Regions from separate parts of the Shewanella sp. NKUCC01_JLK genome, predicted to be linked through region 2. Evidence: predicted binding sites of a transcription regulator. Region 2 holds the regulator's gene; each other region holds the start of a gene.
What was found. The regulator LexA, encoded in region 2, represses DNA repair genes until DNA is damaged. The targets are predictions, from matches to a motif close to TACTGTATNNNNATACAGTA.
Positions count from the first base shown of each region.

Region 1: the regulator LexA is predicted to act here: its motif matches at 2,751-2,770, upstream of KO537_RS00705 (S24 family peptidase).
Region 3: the regulator LexA is predicted to act here: its motif matches at 4,146-4,165, upstream of recA (recombinase RecA).

Region 1 covers NZ_JAHKRD010000001.1:133,637-140,487, reverse strand. The annotation lists gene KO537_RS00725 (caspase family protein) at 1-496, shown strand, start outside; gene KO537_RS00720 (hypothetical protein) at 992-1,222, shown strand; gene KO537_RS00715 (SOS response-associated peptidase family protein) at 1,644-2,180, shown strand; gene KO537_RS00710 (hypothetical protein) at 2,283-2,663, shown strand; gene KO537_RS00705 (S24 family peptidase) at 2,782-3,210, shown strand; gene KO537_RS00700 (Y-family DNA polymerase) at 3,198-4,454, shown strand; gene KO537_RS00695 (transcriptional regulator) at 4,580-4,855, shown strand; gene KO537_RS00690 (hypothetical protein) at 4,935-6,632, opposite strand; gene KO537_RS00685 (hypothetical protein) at 6,772-6,851, shown strand, end outside.
Region 2 covers NZ_JAHKRD010000015.1:41,810-48,660, forward strand. The annotation lists gene ctaD (cytochrome c oxidase subunit I) at 1-582, opposite strand, end outside; gene coxB (cytochrome c oxidase subunit II) at 592-2,127, opposite strand; gene KO537_RS16320 (SulA-like leucine-rich domain-containing protein) at 2,531-3,043, opposite strand; gene lexA (transcriptional repressor LexA) at 3,040-3,660, opposite strand; gene plsB (glycerol-3-phosphate 1-O-acyltransferase PlsB) at 3,821-6,244, shown strand; gene mtr (tryptophan permease) at 6,244-6,851, shown strand, end outside.
Region 3 covers NZ_JAHKRD010000011.1:207,869-214,719, reverse strand. The annotation lists gene alaS (alanine--tRNA ligase) at 1-2,163, opposite strand, end outside; gene KO537_RS13775 (regulatory protein RecX) at 2,483-2,896, opposite strand; gene recA (recombinase RecA) at 2,971-4,038, opposite strand; gene mutS (DNA mismatch repair protein MutS) at 4,441-6,851, shown strand, end outside.

The DNA.
Region 1 (6,851 bases), on a different contig from region 2:
TAAGCAAATTTGTATAATCGAGGGCATGTTATTCGAGGTTTTCTTTAATTCTAAAGGAGATTTCAGAGATTCGTTTAAAGTGGCGATGTTCAATCAGCTATTTGAACTTCAACAATACCCTGATTATAAACCTGCTTTTGATTTTATATCTGAGTTGCTTTTACCATTTCACAATAGTTTTTATGTCATACCAGGAAAACCTATAACAGATGCCTCTGTTGAATTGGGCGCTGTTCTAGCAACAGGATCTGCGAATGTAGTCGTTAACAGTGTGCATTTTGATGGTGAGAACATACTGCGGGGAGAAACTGGATTTGAGCGCTACTTGATCAATGGTCAGATGATGCATGACTCTTTAACTTATGAAGAGTTGCTCAATAAATTATCTATCGAAATGATGATTCCAAAGCGATACATTGCAATACAATCAAACATAGCCATTGATAGCTCCACACGTATTGAGTTTCCATATAGACACACTGTAAAACGCAGTTAACAAACGGCTCAATAGGGACTGTCAACGCTTGGCTTTTCCTGTCCCATTGAACCGCGGTTGTTGTGTTTGAGTTTAGTATTATGCGTGCAGCCTTTAGGCGGGTGTTAATCCATAGAAATATTAATCCGAAACCAACGGCTTAGAGTAAAATATCTAACAAGGTTTTATGTCCCAAAATGAGCCAATGGATCATTCTAGGACAGAGTGATTCGACAAAGCCTCTAAAAGTAGCTTTAGAGCTACTTTTCCGGATATTCGGGGCGTTTTTTTCTTTTAAGATTAATCAAATCACCAAAGGACATATTCAAAACTATGTTGGAATTTTCGTCGGAAATCCCAGATTGTTCCGTCTGGCCGCTGTTGACTATAAAGGGTAATCCTTCTAGAAATTAACAGTGGCTTTTTACACTAGTCTTACTTGCACTCAGGTAGAACTTTGCTATCGTCATATTGATAATGGTGTTGTTATCTCAGCAGGCTAGGGAAGGCTAAGCGATGAAATTCAGACCTGTATTTGTCCTCGTCACGACAGTTGCGTTAACTATTTTTGGTTATGCTGTCATGTTTTTATACTACCTAATGCAGCCACAATGTATTGATGACTTATCTGAAATCTCCGAGTTTGTGTTGCTCAGTGCTGGTCAGGGCAATACTGCTCCAATGCACTTCAATATTGCCTTCGATAAAGAGAAGAACCAATGGTGCTATGTAGAGGTTGTTCAATAGCTCTTACTAGCTAGTATTCTTCGATTACAATGACTGTATATGTCAACAGTAGTCTATTGCTATGTGTTATCCCTATTTCTGCTCGTGTAGAGTGTTTATAGCTTATGTTCTAGGGGACTCGATGCAAGATATTGGCATCTTTAATGATGCTATTCTCATAGTTGTCTAGCGAAATAGTGGCGATTCAGCACTTGAAAGCACTCTTGGCATAGAAAAAGTTATCTGAAAAGTTCAGTATTGCACAATACTCATAACTCGGAAATGTCCCTATTGAAATAGACATTTCTTGTGGTATGAGTTCGGTGTCTTGTTTTGAGAATCACTTGAAGAAGCCGCCTGAATTGATATTTAATAAATAAATCATTTGGGTTTGGAGCTTACTTGATGTGCGGACGCTTAACTATTGATGGTTTGGTATGTATTGGCTGATCGGGTATCTGCACAATTTGGAATTCCATACAATCCTCAAACGAATTTAGACCTAAGGCCTACAGAACAAGTCACTGTTGTAGGGCTGGTCAATGATCAACTGACTTCAATCCATTGCACCTGGGGAATTAAACCTAATTGGTCTAAGTCTCTGCTAATCAATGCTCAAGTTGAAACCGTAAGAGAAAAGAAAACCTTCGCTAATGCGTTTGCGCACCATCGCTGTGTTGTTCCATGTTCTGGATGGTATGAGTGGCGTGACGAAGGTGGTAAGCGAAAGCAAAAATACTTGTTTAGTCATGCAGAGGAACAGCCATTGTATATGGCGGGGATCTTATTCCCGTCCAATGATGGTGCCCAACTGGTTACCCTCACCACTGCGTCAACAGCACAATGCAGCCAATATCACAACCGAATGCCGCTATTGATTGCACCATCAGATATCGACTTCTGGTACAAATTCGATAGCATTCAGCTTGAGCCATTGCTACACCATCCAGAACAATTACCTATAGCAATTCATTCTTAATGCCAGCGAATAAATTTTGATTGTTATTGACTATGTGCATGCTGTTAACTAGGTTTGCTGGGTCAAATTTATCGATAATAGATGTATTGTAAGGGCGTACCTATGGAGCATAAGGTTTTACACGTAAAAGCATTTTTCAAAAAAATGGGGCCAGAAGGGGACCATCCTGTTTATAAAGACTTAGATAAAAGTGCTCAGATAAACGACCCTTGGACAAACAAGAAAGTAGTCGTCGCGGAACTCGCCAAGATCACTCAATATTCTGACTGTGAAGTCGATAGTGAACGTTTATCTAGTGATTTGGAGCTTGCTCTAACTGAGTTAACAAATGCTGGATACATGCTTAAAGAAATAGTGCCAATCACTTCAGGAAAGTACCACTCCGAGGTTTACTCATCCTTGTTAGGTAAAAATGCATACCCATTTGCTTATGGGTACTCATATACAGACAGTTTGATTGTAGTAGGCCAAAAGGTTGACTAGGGTTCACTGCAATCTTTATCAGTTCAAATCAGATAACTGATAAGTAAATCATCTAAAGTTTGCTAACAACTTCACTAGCGCTATAATGACTGTGTTTATATACAGTAATGGTGGCGCTATGCGTGTTTACCCTTTTATACCTGTTCCTGCTCGTGCTGGAGTTCACGGCTTTGAAAACCCAGCAGCCGAATACACACAACTGGGTTTAAGTCTCGATGAGCTATTAGTGCAACATCCGAGCGCTACTTATATAGGTTTAGCGCAAGGGGAATCAATGCAAGGGGTTGGCATCTTTGATGGTGACGTACTCATTGTGGATAGGCATGTTACAGCGCAACAAGGTGACGTTATCGTTGCAACTCTGAACGGTGAGTTTGTATGTAAAATCTACGACAAAACCCGAAAATTGCTTTTATCGTCTAATGAACAACAGCAAGCCGTTGAGGTTAAAGATTACGATGACTTCCGTATAGAAGGGGTTGTAACTCGGTCTGTGAGGCTGCACACCCATTGCTCTATATTGGTGTCACAACTATGTATGCCTTAGTTGATGCTAACTCATTTTATTGCTCTGCAGAGCAGGTATTTAGGCCTGATTGGCGTGGTAAGCCAATGATTGTGTTGAGCAACAATGACGGCTGCATCGTAGCGGCAAACAAGCAAGCGAAAGAACGGGGTGTGCCTAAGTTTGCACCATACTTTCAGGTCAAAGACCTGTGTACGAAATTAGGCGTCATTGTTTGTTCAAGTAACTATGAACTCTATGCTGATTTATCCGCAAAGATGATGAATATCATTGGCCGATTTGCACCAGAGCAGCACGTCTATTCGATTGATGAAAGCTTTCTCTCCTTTAAAAATTGTTACCCCGCCATTAAGTGCTTACAAACCCAAGGCCAGTTGATTCGAAAAGCAGTTTGGAAAGAAACACGTTTACCGGTTTGTGTCGGCATAGGCTCAACACTCACACTGGCTAAAGCGGCCAATCACGCGGCAAAGAAGTTACCTGGCTATCATGGTGTGTGTGTTATTGATAATGAACAAGACAGGATTTCAATTTTACAATCAATGAATGTGAATGATGTCTGGGGTATTGGGCGCAGGATAAGCAAAAAACTTGAATTGATGAACGTCAAGACCACCTATGACTTAGCAAAAATCCCTGCAGGTTTAGCTCGGAAGCAATTTAGTATTGAAATAGAACGCACTGTACGTGAACTCAATGGGCAAGCGTGCAAAGTGTGGGACGAGGCGAGGGCAGATAAGAAGCAAATATTCTCAACTCGTAGTGTGGGCGAGCGTATTACCGAGTATGAGGATTTACTGCAAGCCTTAAGTAAACATGTGGCGATTGCCGCAGCGAAAGCGCGCAAGCAAGGTTCAAGCTGTAAAACAATGTTGTTGTTTGCCAGCAATTCTCCCTACGATGAACGCCCAACAGGCTTTAAGACCTTAGTGCACTTTGCTTGTGCCACCGATTGCAGCATTGAACTTACTCAAGGCATGACACAAGCAGCATCTCAACTTTTCCGTGCAGGCGTACGTTATTATAAAGTCGGTGTAGGTCTGATTGATTTAGTTAGCACCCAGCATGGCCAGTTAGATTTATTCAATGTTTCAAAAGCTAAACCAGCGTTAATGAAGACTCTTGATTGCATCAATCAACGTTATGGCACAGATACCTTATTCATTGCCGCCCAAGGTATCGAGCAAAAATGGGCCATGCGCCGTGATCTACTCACACCGCAATACACGACTAAGTGGAAATGTCTGCCAGAGATAAAGTGCTGATATCCGGCAGTAGATGGAGTAACACGTTTATGCCTCAAAGCGTGTCAGTATAGCTTAGACCCAATTTTTAGTCATACTACAGAGTGGCTACTGTAACTATGACTATTCGAATAGAGGAATTGATAATGAAGAATACTAAAATCAATATATTGCTCTCAAAATGTGACGCTACCGCACCACTATCTGATGACTTAGCGGCAAGGATTGATTCTCCTTCTGTCGGGGATGAGATTATTACTTATTGCGAAGAGACGCCTCTGAGTTCTGATGATGAGTATCGTGCAGCTTTAAAGAAAATTGAAGGATTGTTTGATGCAATACCTAATACCGCTGAAGGTTCCGAGCTTGAAAAATGGATTTCATTAGTTGAATCATATGAAAATGAACACTTCCCAATGTAACTCACTGTTGCCCCTAAATGAGTTTCAGCCACTCAAGTTCGGGATTAGATTTGCTAGGCTCATGTGAATAGCTCTACCTTCAAATATTTTGAGTACCTGTTTTGTCTTGCTGATGCTCTTCTAAAGCATTGAAGATGACACAGAGTGATTCATGGCATCTTTCGCAGAGGTCATTGAAGTGGTTTCTAAGTGAACCAAAGTCCTTGATAGCATCTAGTCTGATTTGCTCAGCGGTTTGTCCTGAAATATGTCCTTTGAGGAAGCTTCTCAGATTATGAGCATCATGCCAAGGAGTAAGGACGCTGCGTGCATGTTCTGCATCAAAACCACACCCCAAGAGACACAATTCAACTAGTTTCAATTCTCTATCTTTATCCAGTGGATTTTGACCTAGCGTCTTCGCTTTAGTTTTCAATTGTTTCTTGACTAGGCCTTCGACTAATACCTGATCCAACCTCAAAATCTCCTCTTTCCACTCATCGACAGACTTTGAATAAACAGAGTGGAGTGATTGCTTCACAACACGGTTTTTCATTCTCCACCAAGTTGTACCTTTGGAATCAAGCTCATCCAATTTTCGTTTGAGATCTTCAACTGGGTTACAAACTTTAAACCAATTTCCCTTAAAGTCTGTTTCTAAAGATCTCTCTGAAATAGGAGCTTTAGGCTTCTCATTATATTGCTTCCAGTGCAATTGTTCTGAGTATGGCAGTTTCTGTAGATCGCCTAGATAAGTATGGATTTGACCAGCTTCATTAATGTCGTAGCTCTTTAAATACCAACCAGCTCTAGATGTTATTGATCTTTCCTCTAAGGTGTATTTATCAGTGTCGGACTTGTATTTGAGAATAACTTCAGCATTGAAGAATGCCGGACTTAATTCAAAGGCTTTATCTGAGTCTGTAAAGTAATTATCAATAGCGGATGGCGCACACGATATCTCTTCAACACGCTTGTTCTTCCAATCTTGAGCAATGAAAGTGGCATACAGCTGTTCTTCTGGCGTGTCATCCTCCTTATCTTCATGTCTCGGCGCAAATGCTTGAACGCCTCTGAAATAGCTAGCATTAGAGATGACTTTGCGTTTACCAAAGACACCTTGTTCAGCCACGACTTCTTCTGGTGACGAGCCCCAACTAGTAAAATTTGCGTAGTCAATTCTATCAACATCAAATAACCTTACTACTGCTGTTTCGGTTAGATAGCAGTACTCTGCTAATGCGCTGAATCTAATCGAAACTACAGTGCCGTACTCTTCCCCTTCTTGCTCCAACTCATGAATTTTGATGATTTCGTCGATATCACCATTTTTATCAAGTTTGCACCAAGAATTCAGTTCATGCATGTAGTGCAAATCTATCACTTGCAAGAACTTTTCAGAGATCTCTATGTAGTTCTCGCGCCCTCTTACACCGTGAAAAGAACGCTTAAATATGAGAGGCTCACCTTTGCTCAGAACATTAGGTTTACAATCTTCTAGTGGTGGTTCGACCCACGGTTTTTCACGACCGCCACCGCTACAAACTGACCATCCCGTATTGTTGTAATCCCAAGAAGTCATCTCATGAGGATCTGTTTCAAACAGTTCATTTTTAGGCACAAGAACAGTATTCAGGAGCATGGTCTTGGCTGATGCATGAAGAATGATGTCATCGTCACTTGCATCATTAACTAAAAAGTCTACGACATCTTTCCGAGATACCCACTCTGGAAAGTCTTCCGTTCTAGAGGGCATTGTAAAAAAATTGATAAGACTACCAAGACAACAAACATCCATTGAAACAATCCTCATACAGGGCTTATGATGCCTAAAAGATACCATTCCACTATGCACATACTTAGAGGCTGTTGCAATTAGTGTCCTGATTACAGATCTAGCCGTGCACATATGAGTAATCAAAATCGGATTGATAACCATGAATTTTAATTATCTTGAATCGTTCCCTCTGTCGGAATCCATTTTGCCACATAGACTAAAAGAGTTACTGAAGCCTGT
Region 2 (6,851 bases):
CATGCCTGGCGCGCGTAAATTCACTATGGTCACAATCACGTTGATTGCGCCCATGATCGAACTTATCCCCATGATGTGAATAGAAAATACAAAGAGCGCCGTGCTATCTGGACTATAAGTTGTTGATAGTGGTGCGTAGAAGGTCCAACCAAAGTTAGGTCCGCCACCTTCCATAAATAGCGAACTGAGAAGGATAGTGAAGGCGAAGGGGAGTATCCAAAAACTCCAGTTATTCATCCGTGGCAGCGCCATATCGGGCGCCCCTATCATCATAGGGATCAGCCAGTTAGCGAGCCCTGTAAAGGCTGGCATTACCGCACCGAATACCATGATCAGCCCATGAACAGTTGTCATTTGGTTGAAAAAGTTGGGCTCGACCAATTGTAATCCAGGTTGAAAGAGTTCAGCGCGGATCACCATGGCCATAGCGCCACCGGTTAAGAACATAATGAAGCTGAACCATAAATACAAAGTACCTATGTCTTTATGGTTGGTGGTTAGCAGCCAGCGCATGATGCCCTTTGGCGCACCATGATGATGGTCATCATGGGCTGCGGTTTGATCTTGAGTCGTTGTGCTCATCATTATCCCCTACTGTCCATGACTTGCGATATCAGCAGGTTGCACTGTATCGCCGGTATTGTTGCCCCAAGCATTGCGTTCATAGGTAATGACTGCTGCAAGTTGTTGTGGGCTAAGCTGTTTGCCAAATGCCTGCATAGCCGTGCCTGTTTTACCGTGCATCACAATATCGATGTGATTGGCGACTGGTCCAATGGCGATAGCGCTACCCACTAGCGCGGGGAAGGCGGGTGGTATTCCTGCACCTGTCACTTGATGGCAGGCAGCACAGAAGGTCGAGTAGACAGTTTCACCTTCGGCCATGAGGGCGTCATGGCTGAGTGTGGGGAGGCTTGCGGGATCGACTGCAGCTGAGACGTCTGTTGCAGGCGCGGGTGTCGGGGTTATACTGCTTGGTACCGCGGCGGATGTTTGTGCAGAATTGCCGTTCATGTACTCGTTGACGTCTTTGGCTTGCACTGCATCGCCAGTATTATTGCCCCAAGCATTACGCTCGTAGGTAGTCACTGCCGCGATTTCTTGTGCGGTCAATTGCTTACTAAACGCTTGCATGGCAGTACCCGTTTTACCGTTGAGCACAATTTCAAGGTGACCGCTGAGTGGTCCCGTTGCAATCGGGCTACCTTTAAGGTGCGGAAATACGCCTTGCAACCCTTCGCCATTGGGCTGGTGGCAGGCTGCGCAGTGCCCGAGGTAAACTTGTTCACCTTGAGTCATCAACTCTTCTTTACTTAGGGTTTGTGATAAAGCGGCTTGAGCGGCTTCAGCCGCAGCACCTGCGGCTTGTTTCTGCTCTGTGACCCAAGCCTCAAACTCGGCTTCGGGTAACGCTTGTACTACGATAGGCATAAAACCATGGTCTTTACCGCAGAGCTCGGCGCATTGACCACGGTAAATGCCGGGTTTGTCGATGCGAGTCCAGGCCTCATTGATAAATCCTGGATTGGCATCTTTCTTAATTGCAAAGGCGGGCACCCACCAAGAATGGATGACATCCTCTGAAGTCATCAGAAAGCGGATTTTGCGGTTTATCGGTAGAACGAGCGGTTTATCGACTTCCAATAGATAGTTTTCACCCTTGGTTTCGGTGCCTTCGATTTGTGCTCTGGGTGTTGTCAGTATGCTATAAAAATCAATATCTTGATCGAAATAGCTGTAATGCCATTTCCATTGGGAACCCGTGACTTTTACGGTGAGATCGGCGTTGCTGGGATCTTCCATTGCGATTAAAGTTTTTGTCGCTGGAATCGCCATTAAGATCAAAATTATAAATGGCAGAATCGTCCAAGCGATTTCAACTTTAGTGCTTTCGTGAAAGTGGGACGCGACAGCGCCTTTGGATTTTCTGTGGTTGATCATGGCGTAAATCATGACGCCAAAGACCACTAGGCCTATTGCGCAGCAGATATACAAGATGGTCATGTGCAAGTGATAAACCTTGCCACTGATCTCGGTCACGCCAGGGGTCATGTTGAACCGCATGTCCGCGGCGGTCAACGGTGGTGCGAAAAGCACCACGAGTAAACAATACAACAATTGCTTCACAAGACTTCTCCTCTGCCAATTGCGAATAGCAACTACAAAGAAGAGCAACACAGTAAGTCTCAACTCTATGCAAACTCTTCAGTTCCCAAAAAAGCTTTTTTGACTTCAACGTGCGTTGGCGGCTGTTACTTTTAATCAAGTATTGTTACTGCTGGTAATTAGCCACGCTGGCACATACTGCTGAAATAAATCTGTTCTCTATTTTTAGTGGCGCTTCGAGTTCGATAAATACTCGATTCATTGACCACGGAAGGTGATATATCATCACCGACTTAACCAACCATACTTGCTGTTTAAATATTGATCAAGATCACTTATTTATCTAATTATCTGAAAAATTGCCAAAAAAAAGCCTCACATTCATAGGTGAGGCGGCTTTCAAGGTAAAAAATTAAATGAATATTTAATGTACAGAGCTAAAAAAAGATTGCTGACCGAAGAGATTGCCTTGCTCAATGCGTACGTCGGCATGTAAGTGACTGTTTACGTCTTCAAGCACTATGCCCATAGCTCGGGCACTTTTAGCCACGATTTGTAGGCGTCGATTATCCCGCGCATCTAATGATTGAGTCCAAGTAATGACTGCACTGGACGTACCACTTGTCAGGGCTTTTTCCATCGCCCACAGGGTTTCGACTTCATCTTTAGCATGTACCAGTAAGACTCTATCCATACGCACACCTGCACTGGCGAGCATTTGCTTGTAGCCAATACTTGGTGGGTTGATGAGCACTAACCAACGGCCCTGTTGGCTTAACTGAGCGAGTTGTGCACTCAGATGAATTAATTCTTGGCGACCTTGAGTCTTAGTTGGCATGCAGGCGATGGGCGCATGGTGCCAGTCATAGTCGGCATCACGGACTTCATCGAGCCACAGGCCCGGATGGCGGGGGGCATTGCCAAGTAGTTTATTCATAGCCAATCTCCATTACGGATCACACCGACGGCGAGTCCTTCAATTGTTAAACTTTGGAAGCCTAAATCCACTTTAATCGAGGAGTAATCTTCATTTTCGGCATGTAGATAGACTACATTACCTTTTTTTTCGAAACGTTTAACAGTGACATCGTCATCGACTCTAGCGACAACCACTTGACCATTCCTAGCTTGTTCTACTTTATGAACTGCCAGCAAATCACCTTCGAGAATGCCGATATTTTTCATGCTGTCGCCCTTTACTCGCAGTAAAAAATCGGCGGCGGGATGGAACATGCTTGGGTCGACTTGGTAGTACTGTTCAACATGTTCTTGGGCGAGGATAGGTTCACCCGCGGCCACTTGGCCGATGAGCGGTAAACCTGTTTCAGTCAAATCTTCGATTTCCGCAGGCAGACGAATGCCCCGAGATGTGCCAGGCATGATCTCAATGCAGCCCTTTTTCGCCAACGCTTTAAGGTGTTCTTCAGCCGCATTGGCGCTCTTAAAACCTAAACGGGTTGCGATTTCTGCCCGAGTGGGTGGCATGCCAGTATCGGCAATATTTCGTTTAATTAGCTCTAAAATTTCAGCTTGGCGTGGCGTCAAAGGTCTCATGGTGTTTCCTGTTTTTCTATACAGTTACTGTTAGTATATACAGTATTATTTGCAGCGCAAGTATTAACCACTTTTTAGCTATGTTGGAGAGAATTAGCGAATATTACCCATAGTCTGGTATTCTATCGGGCTAGTAAACGCACTTAATTGCATAAGAATAATGCCTAAACACGACTCTCTTTGGTTGAAATCATTACGTTGGATCCAAAAACACTTAGTGCACACTATTGTGGTGCCTCAGGATCCCTTTGCCGATCTGAATCTGGATGCTTCCAGACCCCTTGTTTATGTGATGAAAACAGAATCCCTCAGTGACATCGCTGCTTTGAGCGAAATAACGGCTAAGTTAGGCTTACCAAGCCCTTATGAGCCTCTAGTGGCTAATGGTGTGACTGCGCCTCGGGTTGTCTGTCTTCAAGGACGTAAGCCACTGTTTGGCGAACGTGCTGGTAATGAGCCTTTCCTCGAATGCTTTATGCGTTTGTTAGCCGTGCATAAGGAACGTCCTGAATTGGATATTCAACTGGTGCCCGTGAGCCTGTATTGGGGCCGAACGCCAGGGAAAGAAGACGACACTATGAAGGCGGCCGTATTTGAGCGGGAAAACCCGACTTGGCTGCGCAAGTGCTTGATGATTCTGTTCTTAGGTCGACATAACTTCGTGCAGTTTTCGAATGCCGTATCCCTGCGTTACATGGCTGACGAACATGGCACCGACATGGGGATTGCCCATAAGTTAGCACGGGTTGCGCGCGTGCATTTCCGTCGTCAACGTAAGGTAATGACAGGGCCTGTGCTGCCAAACCGCCAAGCACTGTTTCATTCGTTGCTCAAATCTGAGTCGCTGCGCAAAGCGATTCAAGAAGAAGCCGCCAGTAAAAAGATTTCTGAGACCCAAGCGCGCGAGACGGCTATTGAGTACCTCGATGAAATCGCTGCCGATTACTCAGATAGTTTAGTGCGTATTGCCGAGCGTTTCTTAACTTGGCTGTGGAACAAGCTTTACAGCGGGATCAACATTAAAGGCGCCGAGCAAGTTCGCCAGCTGCACCATGATGGCCACGAGATTGTTTATGTGCCTTGCCATCGCAGCCACATGGATTACCTGCTGTTATCGTATATTTTGTATTATCAAGGCATGGTTCCGCCGCACATTGCTGCCGGCATTAACCTCAATTTCTGGCCCGCGGGACCTATGTTCCGTCGCGGTGGTGCCTTCTTTATCCGCCGTAGTTTTAATGGCAACAAGCTATACACCGCAGTATTTCGTGAGTATTTAGACCAGCTGTTTGCTAAAGGTTATTCGGTGGAATACTTCTCCGAAGGCGGCCGTTCACGTACTGGCCGTCTGTTGGCGCCGAAAACTGGCATGATCGCCATGACGATGAACAGCGTACTGCGCGGTATTGAACGTCCTGTCACACTTGTGCCTGTGTATTTAGGCTATGACCATGTGATGGAAGTGGCGACTTACCATAAAGAGTTAAGCGGTAAGAAAAAGAAAAAAGAATCTGTGTGGCAGGTGTTCGGTGCCATTCGCAAATTAGGTAATTTTGGCCAAGGTTATGTGAATTTTGGCGAGCCTATTACCCTGCAAAATTTCTTAAATGAGCGTGCGCCAAACTGGCGTGCTGAGTTGGCCGATGATCCCGAGCAGAAACCAAGTTGGTTAACGCCAGCGGTAAACGTGCTGGCTAATCGGGTGATGACGCGTATCAATGATGCCGCAGCCGCGAGTTCGGTGACTTTGACTAGCTTAGTTTTACTGGCGACAGATCAAAACGCCTTAGAACGTAGTCTGCTGGAGCGTCAGCTTGATTTGTATCTGACCCTACTCAAAAAAGTGCCTTACACTTCTTATACATCTGTTGCCGAAGGTGATGGTAAGCATTTAGTGCAGCAAGGTTTAGAGCTGAACAAGTTTGTTGTTAGTGCCGATCCTTTAGGGGAAATAGTGTCTATCGAAGCGAGTCAGGCTGTGTCTATGACTTACTATCGTAACAATATCATTCACTTATTTATTGTTCCTTCATTAATTGCGAGTTGTTTAACCCACAATGAACAGATCCCGCGCCAGCAAGTCGTTTCAATCGTTGCCGATTTTTATCCACTGCTGAAAGCCGAACTCTTCATGGGAATTAAAGACTTACCAGCCTATGTTGAGCAAGTACTGGATTTCCTGATTGGGCTAGGTTTAGTGGTTGAGACAGATACTTTAGCTGTCGTGCCTGAGCACTCAAGCCAATTATTGTTGTTAGCCAGTTCAGTGAGCGAGACTCTGCAACGCTACGCTATTATTTTCAATCTGTTAGCGAACAGACCTAAGATGGAGCGCTCAGAACTTGAGTCTGAGAGCCATTTACTCGCCCAGCGTTTAGGGGCTTTACATGGCATTACCGCGCCTGAGTTCTACGATAAAAAACTCTACGGTACTTTGAGCGTGAAGCTTAAAGAATTGGGATATCTGGCGGATAGTGAAGATAAGTCCAATATTAATCGCATACGAGATCAGGCCAATAGCTTATTACGTCCGTCAGTGAGACAAACGATAGTGGCGAGTGTCACCGCGGAGCACACAGTTTAATGGCAAATCATATGAATGCGGCTAAGCATAAGCCCGCAGGTAAGTCCTTGCTTGGTGGTGCCATGATTATTGCTGGCACGACCGTAGGTGCTGGGATGTTTTCTCTGCCCGTGGTCGGTGCAGGTATGTGGTTTGGCTATTCGATTTTAATGTTATTGGGTATTTGGTTTTGCATGTTGATGTCGGGCTTATTGTTGCTCGAAACTAATTTGCATTTCGAACCTGGTGCTAGCTTCGATACCTTAAGCAAGCAAACTCTTGGGCAGTTTTGGCGGATAGTGAACGGCGTTTCTATCGCTTTCGTGTTGTATATTTTGACTTATGCCTATATCAGCGGCGGTGGTTCGATTGTGAATCACAGCTTGCAGGGCATGGGAATTGAGTTACCGCAAAGCGTGGCAGGACTGGTGTTTGCCATAGTATTGGCGAGCATAGTATTGATCAGTACTAAAGCCGTGGATCGGATTACCACGATTATGCTCGGCGGTATGATCATTACCTTCTTCCTCGCGATCGGCAATTTATTGATCGAAATTGATGTGACTAAGTTGCTCGAACCCGATGGTAATAACAGCTTTTCACCTTATCTGTGGGCGGCGCTGCCCTT
Region 3 (6,851 bases), on a different contig from region 2:
GCCTTTCAATAAGGCAGCGGCTTCTTCCAGTTCAGCTTGTTGCTGCGCCACATAAGCCATAGCAGCAGCGCCAGTCACGGCTTCGATGCGACGTACACCCGCAGCAATACCTGCTTCAGAGGTGATTTTAAATAAGCCGATATCGCCAGTGCGACCCACATGGGTACCGCCACACAATTCGATAGAGAAATCGCCCATAGTCACAACACGCACTTGTGAATCATATTTCTCACCAAAAAGTGCCATAGCGCCTTTCTCTTTAGCTTCATCTATGCCCATTTCAGCGGTTTTAAGTTCATGGTTACGACGAATTTGAGTGTTAACTAATTCTTCAACTTCTTTTAATTCAGCAGCTTTTACGCCTTCGAAATGGGAGAAGTCAAAACGTAAACGCTCAGGATCAACCAAAGACCCTTTTTGCGAGACATGAGTACCGAGCACTTGACGCAGTGCGGCATGCAGTAAATGCGTAACAGAATGGTTTAACTGTGTACGGTGACGCAGTTTTTTATCCACTTTCGCTTCAATAACTTGGCCAACGCTCAAGCTACCTGTAGCCAAAACACCTTGATGGCCCGTTGCTTGACCATACTTTTGCGTATCGTTTACCGTAAACTCAATACCATTCGCAACCAATTGGCCTTTATCGCCTACTTGACCGCCAGATTCAGCGTAGAAAGGTGTTACATCGAGCACGACAACGGCTTCATCACCCGCTTTGATCGCCGTCACTGACTCACCATTTTGATAAATCGCGGTGACCTTAGCTTGACCCGCTAATTCGGTGTAACCACTGAATGCAGTTTCAGTATCAATTTTCAGCGCAGCGTTATAATCTGCACCAAAGTTACCGGCAGCTTGTGCGCGGCTACGTTGCTCAGCCATGGCGACTTCGAAACCGGCTTCATCGACAATGATGTTGCGCTCACGGCAGACATCAGCGGTCAAATCCATTGGGAAGCCATAGGTGTCATACAACTTAAATACGGTTTCGCCGTCTAAGGTGTCACCTTTCAACTCGTTTAAGGCCGTATCTAAAATACCTAAACCACGTTCAAGCGTACGGGCAAATTGCTCTTCTTCCGCTTTCAGTGCTTTTTCAACAATCGCTTGAGTCTCAGCTAACCCTTTTGCTGCATCGCCCATCACCGCAATCAAAGACGGAACCAGCTTGTAGAAGAAAGCTTCGGTCGCACCTAACTTGTTACCATGGCGAACAGCGCGGCGAATAATACGGCGCAGCACATAACCACGGCCTTCATTCGACGGCATAACGCCATCGGCAATTAAAAATGCACATGAACGGATATGATCGGCAATGACTCGCAGCGACTTTTCAGATAAGTCACTAACACCAATGACCTCTGCGGCTTTAGCAATCAAAGTACGGAAAATATCGATTTCGTAGTTAGAATGTACGCCCTGCATAATCGCAGCAATACGCTCAATCCCCATGCCTGTATCAACCGAGGGCTTAGGCAAAGGTAACATTTCACCCGATGCTTGACGGTTGTACTGCATGAAAACGATGTTCCAGATTTCGATGAAACGATCACCATCTTCTTCAGGACTGCCAGGACGTCCGCCCCAAATATGATCACCATGATCATAAAAAATCTCAGTACATGGACCACAAGGACCGGTATCACCCATTTGCCAGAAGTTATCTGACGCAAAGGCAGCACCTTTATTGTCACCGATACGTATGATGTTCTCGGCAGCGACACCAATTTTTTTATTCCAGATTTCAAAGGCTTCATCATCTGTCTGATAAATAGTGACGCACAGACGTTCCTTAGGCAGCTTTAACGTTTCAGTTAAAAAAGTCCAACCCAAACGAATCGCTTCTTCTTTGAAATAATCTCCAAAACTGAAGTTACCTAGCATTTCGAAAAAGGTGTGATGACGTGCAGTGTAGCCAACGTTATCCAAATCGTTATGTTTACCACCAGCGCGTACACAACGTTGAGCAGTGGTCGCACGCGTATAATTGCGTTTGTCCATGCCAAGAAACACGTCCTTGAACTGGTTCATGCCTGCATTGGTAAATAAAAGTGTGGGATCGTTGCCTGGCACTAATGAACTACTGTCCACAACTTGATGACCATTGCTGCGGAAAAATTCGAGGAAAGCGCTTCTGAGCTCTGCTGTAGTTTGATACATGAAATCATCCTGAATTGGGTAAGCATTACCAGCTACGCCTTAGGCTAGCCGTATTTCTATTTGCCCAGCATTATAAGCAGACTAAGGAAGGACGACCAGTCTTGATTGGTGATATACACATCAGGAATTTAATATTTTAGCGTGAATCGCCCACACCAGAGTCACTAGAAGCAAAACGACAGGATAAAGCACAAATAAAGACGGCGTAAGTTTATCGCGGCACGGACAATATTTAAGCAAGTGAGTCTAATGTGGAGTACGAAATGGACAAGACCCATTGATGATATTTAGATGAGCTTTTACAGTCTTAGCTTCAAATTTAATAATCTTCATCGAGATCATTGGGATCTGAATCTAGTGCGTAAGTGATTTGATCGTAGCTAAAGCCTTGACCCATTAAAAAACGCACTCGTTTGGCCTTTTCCTTTGCGATGAGATCCCGAGCTTTAGAGCCCTTCACTTCTGTCACACGGGGAATGCCGTATTTTTTGGTGGCTTTATCTTTTGCTAGCTCAAACCAGTCACAATCACAATTAACCAAAGCGGCTTCAATACAGTCTTTAGATAAGCCTTTCTGTGCGATTGCTTGGCGGATGCGTATTGCACCGTGGCCTCGACTGATGTGGCTTCGCACCAACAGTTCGGCATAACGAGCATCATTAATAAAACCGGAGGATTCGCAAGCATCGAGTACAGGTTCGATATCGTTAAGTTCGAAACCTTTTTCGAGCAATTTATCGCGGATTTGTAAACGGGAATAATCGCGGCGCGCTAACAGCGCGACCGCAATTTGATGGGCTGACTGACTCAGAATACTTCGCCTGTCTCTAAATCAATATTGTCCTCAGTACTATCATCAGCTTTGGCAGCCAAGGCACTCGGATTACTCAAAAGCAACTCACGTAGCGTCTTGTCAATTTCAGCAGCAATAGCTGGGTTTTCAGTCAGATATTTGCCAGCATTAGCACGACCTTGGCCGATTTTATCGCCTTTATAGCTGTACCAAGCGCCCGCTTTTTCAATCAACTTATGGGCTACGCCTAAGTCTACTAACTCACCAGTACGGTTAATACCTTGGCCATAAAGGATTTGGAACTCAGCTTGCTTAAACGGCGCTGCAACCTTGTTTTTCACCACTTTAACGCGAGTTTCGTTACCGACCACTTCATCGCCGTCTTTAATGGCACCAGTGCGGCGAATGTCTAGGCGAACAGAAGCATAAAACTTCAGCGCATTACCACCGGTTGTAGTTTCTGGGTTACCGAACATCACACCAATCTTCATCCGAATTTGGTTGATGAAGATAAGTAAGGTGTTAGATTGCTTTAAGTTACCCGCAAGTTTACGCATAGCTTGGCTCATCATACGCGCCGCTAGGCCCATGTGAGAATCACCAATTTCGCCTTCGATTTCAGCTTTAGGCGTTAATGCCGCCACTGAGTCGACTACGATAACGTCAACAGCACCTGAGCGAGTTAAAGCATCACAAATCTCAAGCGCTTGCTCGCCGGTATCCGGTTGCGAACACAGCAGGTTATCAATATCTACGCCCAATTTTTTAGCATAAATAGGGTCTAGTGCATGCTCTGCATCGATAAAGGCACAGGTTTTGCCTTCACGTTGCGCTGCCGCAATCACTTCTAAAGTCAGTGTTGTTTTACCTGATGATTCAGGACCATAGATCTCAACGATACGACCCATTGGCAAACCGCCAGCACCTAAAGCAACGTCCAGAGACAGAGAACCGGTAGAAATGGTCTCAACATCCATAGAGCGATCTTCGCCCAGCTTCATGATGGAGCCTTTACCAAATTGTTTCTCAATTTGGATCAATACCGCAGCAAGTGCTTTCTCTTTATTTGGATCGACCTTCATTCCTGTTCCCTCATCAAGACAAGCATTAAGCTGTCAAAAGTGATATTCAATTTACAAACGGGTAATTCAAAAAGCCGCGCTTTTTGTCTTAATTCTGCTGACTAGTATACTGTACAATCATACAGTATCAAGACCTGTGACTGAATTATTTTTAGCTGATAGGATTTTTAATATGGCCAAGGTTTTAGCGAATATCAAATCAGATAATAGCTCCCTTTGATCAATATCCATCGTTAAGGGCTCAATTTTCGCTAAATTATTGCTAAGATTGGCGCAACAAATTTTGCGTGGTCTTTTTAGCTGAAAATTGTACAGCAGTCTTCCGCTTCCATAGCGCTTAATCACCCTTAACCACACAAACTGTATCGCCTTTAGGCAGTCACAACGGACGATAACGATTTAATGAATGTAATTGATACCGATGATTTAGAAAAACATACTCCTATGATGCGTCAATACTTGACGATGAAAGCAGAACATCACGATATGTTGCTGTTTTATCGCATGGGTGACTTCTACGAGTTGTTTTATGACGATGCTAAACGCGCTTCTGAGCTGTTAGGCATTTCACTCACTGCGCGCGGTAAAAGTGGTGGCGATCCTATTCCGATGGCGGGACTTCCTTACCATGCTGTGGAAGGCTATCTTGCAAAATTAGTTCAAATTGGTCAATCAGTTGCGATTTGCGAACAGATTGGCGATCCCGCGACATCTAAAGGGCCGGTAGAACGTAAAGTGGTGCGAATTGTCACGCCAGGCACCTTAACCGACGAAGCGTTGCTGCAGGAACGCCAAGACAATCTGTTAGCCGCGGTTTATCAAGGTAAAGTCGGTTTTGGTTATGCCACATTAGATGTTTCATCCGGACGTTTTGTGATTGCAGAGCTCGACACCCGAGAGTCATTAGAAGCGGAATTGCAACGCACTAATCCCGTTGAAATTCTCTACAGTGAAGACTTTGGTGAACTTGGACTACTTAACGGTTTTAAAGGCAAACGCCGTCGCCCCGAGTGGGAATTTGATTACGATACGAGTATCAAGTTACTACTGGCCCAGTTTGGCACGAAAGACTTGCATGGTTTTGGTATCGCAGATGCACGTTTATCACTGCAGGCTGCGGGTTGCTTGATGCAATATGTCAAAGACACACAGCGCACGGCACTGCCCCATATCAATGCCATTATCCGCTTCAATCAAACCGATAGCATAGTGCTTGATGCGGCAACGCGCCGAAATTTAGAACTCACTCAAAACCTTGCCGGTGGCCGCGATAATACCTTAGCGGCAGTATTGGATAATACGGCAACGCCTATGGGCAGCCGTATGTTACAACGCTGGATCCATCAGCCTCTGCGAGATCCTAAGCAAATCAAGGCGCGCCAACAGGCGGTGACTGAACTCCTCGATACCGCAGCCCACGAAGGTTTGCATGAGCAGTTAAAGGCACTTGGCGATATCGAACGTATCATGGCAAGGTTAGCCCTGCGTACTGCCCGTCCAAGGGACTTTGCACGTTTACGTCAAGCACTGGGCTTATTGCCTGAATTACAACTGAGTTTAAGTACACTGAGCGCGCCGCACACGACTCAATTGCGTCAACACTTAGGTGAGTTCCCCGCTGAGCAAGCCCTGCTTGAGCGCGCGATAGTCGATAATCCACCTATGCTTATCCGCGATGGCGGGGTGATCCGTGAAGGCTACAACAGCGAACTAGATGAATGGCGCGGTCTGAGCGAAGGAGCGAGTGATTACTTAGTACAACTTGAAGCCAGAGAAAAAGAACGTACTGGCATTAATACACTTAAAGTCGGCTATAACCGCGTACACGGCTATTACATCGAAGTAAGCCGCCTGCAATCCTCACAAGTACCGCTCAATTATCAACGACGCCAAACACTTAAGAATATGGAGCGTTATATCACGCCTGAACTTAAGGAATACGAAGAAAAAGTCCTCTCGAGCCAAGGTAAAGCGCTGGCACTCGAAAAGCAGTTATGGGAACAGTTGTTCGATCTTATTCTGCCAAAGTTGCATGAATTACAAGCCTTTGCTAGAGCGGCGGCTGAGCTTGATGTACTGAGTAACTTTGCCGAGCGTGCCGAAACCTTGGGCTACACTTGTCCAGAGCTGAGCCAAGATATCGGCGTACAAATAGACGCAGGTCGCCATCCAGTGGTGGAGCGTGTTAGCCAAACGCCGTTTATCGCTAACCCAGTGACCTTGCACAATCAAAGACGTATGTTGATTGTCACCGGACCCAACATGGGCGGTAAATCGACCTATATGCGTCAAGTCGCCTTGATTACGCTGATGGCCCATATTGGTTGTTTTGTTCCAGCAGATCGCGCCCTGATTGGCCCGATTGATCGCATCTTTACCCGTATTGGCGCATCAGACGATCTGGCCTCTGGCCGCTCAACCTTTATGGTAGAAATGACTGAAACTGCCAACATCCTGCACAATGCCACTGCCAGTAGTTTAGTGTTAATGGATGAAATCGGCCGTGGAACATCCACCTATGATGGTTTATCGCTAGCTTGGTCGGCAGCAGAGTATTTAGCCCAGCAAGTCGGGGCTATGACCCTATTCGCCACCCATTATTTTGAGCTAACTCAATTACCTGACTTAATGGCAGGTGTTTACAATGTGCACCTTGATGCCATTGAGCATGAAGATACCATCGCCTTTATGCATGCAGTACAGGAAGGTGCAGCCAGTAAAAGCTACGGCTTACAAGTTGCGGCGCTTGCTGGCGTGCCAAACAAAGTGATTAAAGCAGCGAAACATAAATTGCAGCAATTGGAGAGTCGCGA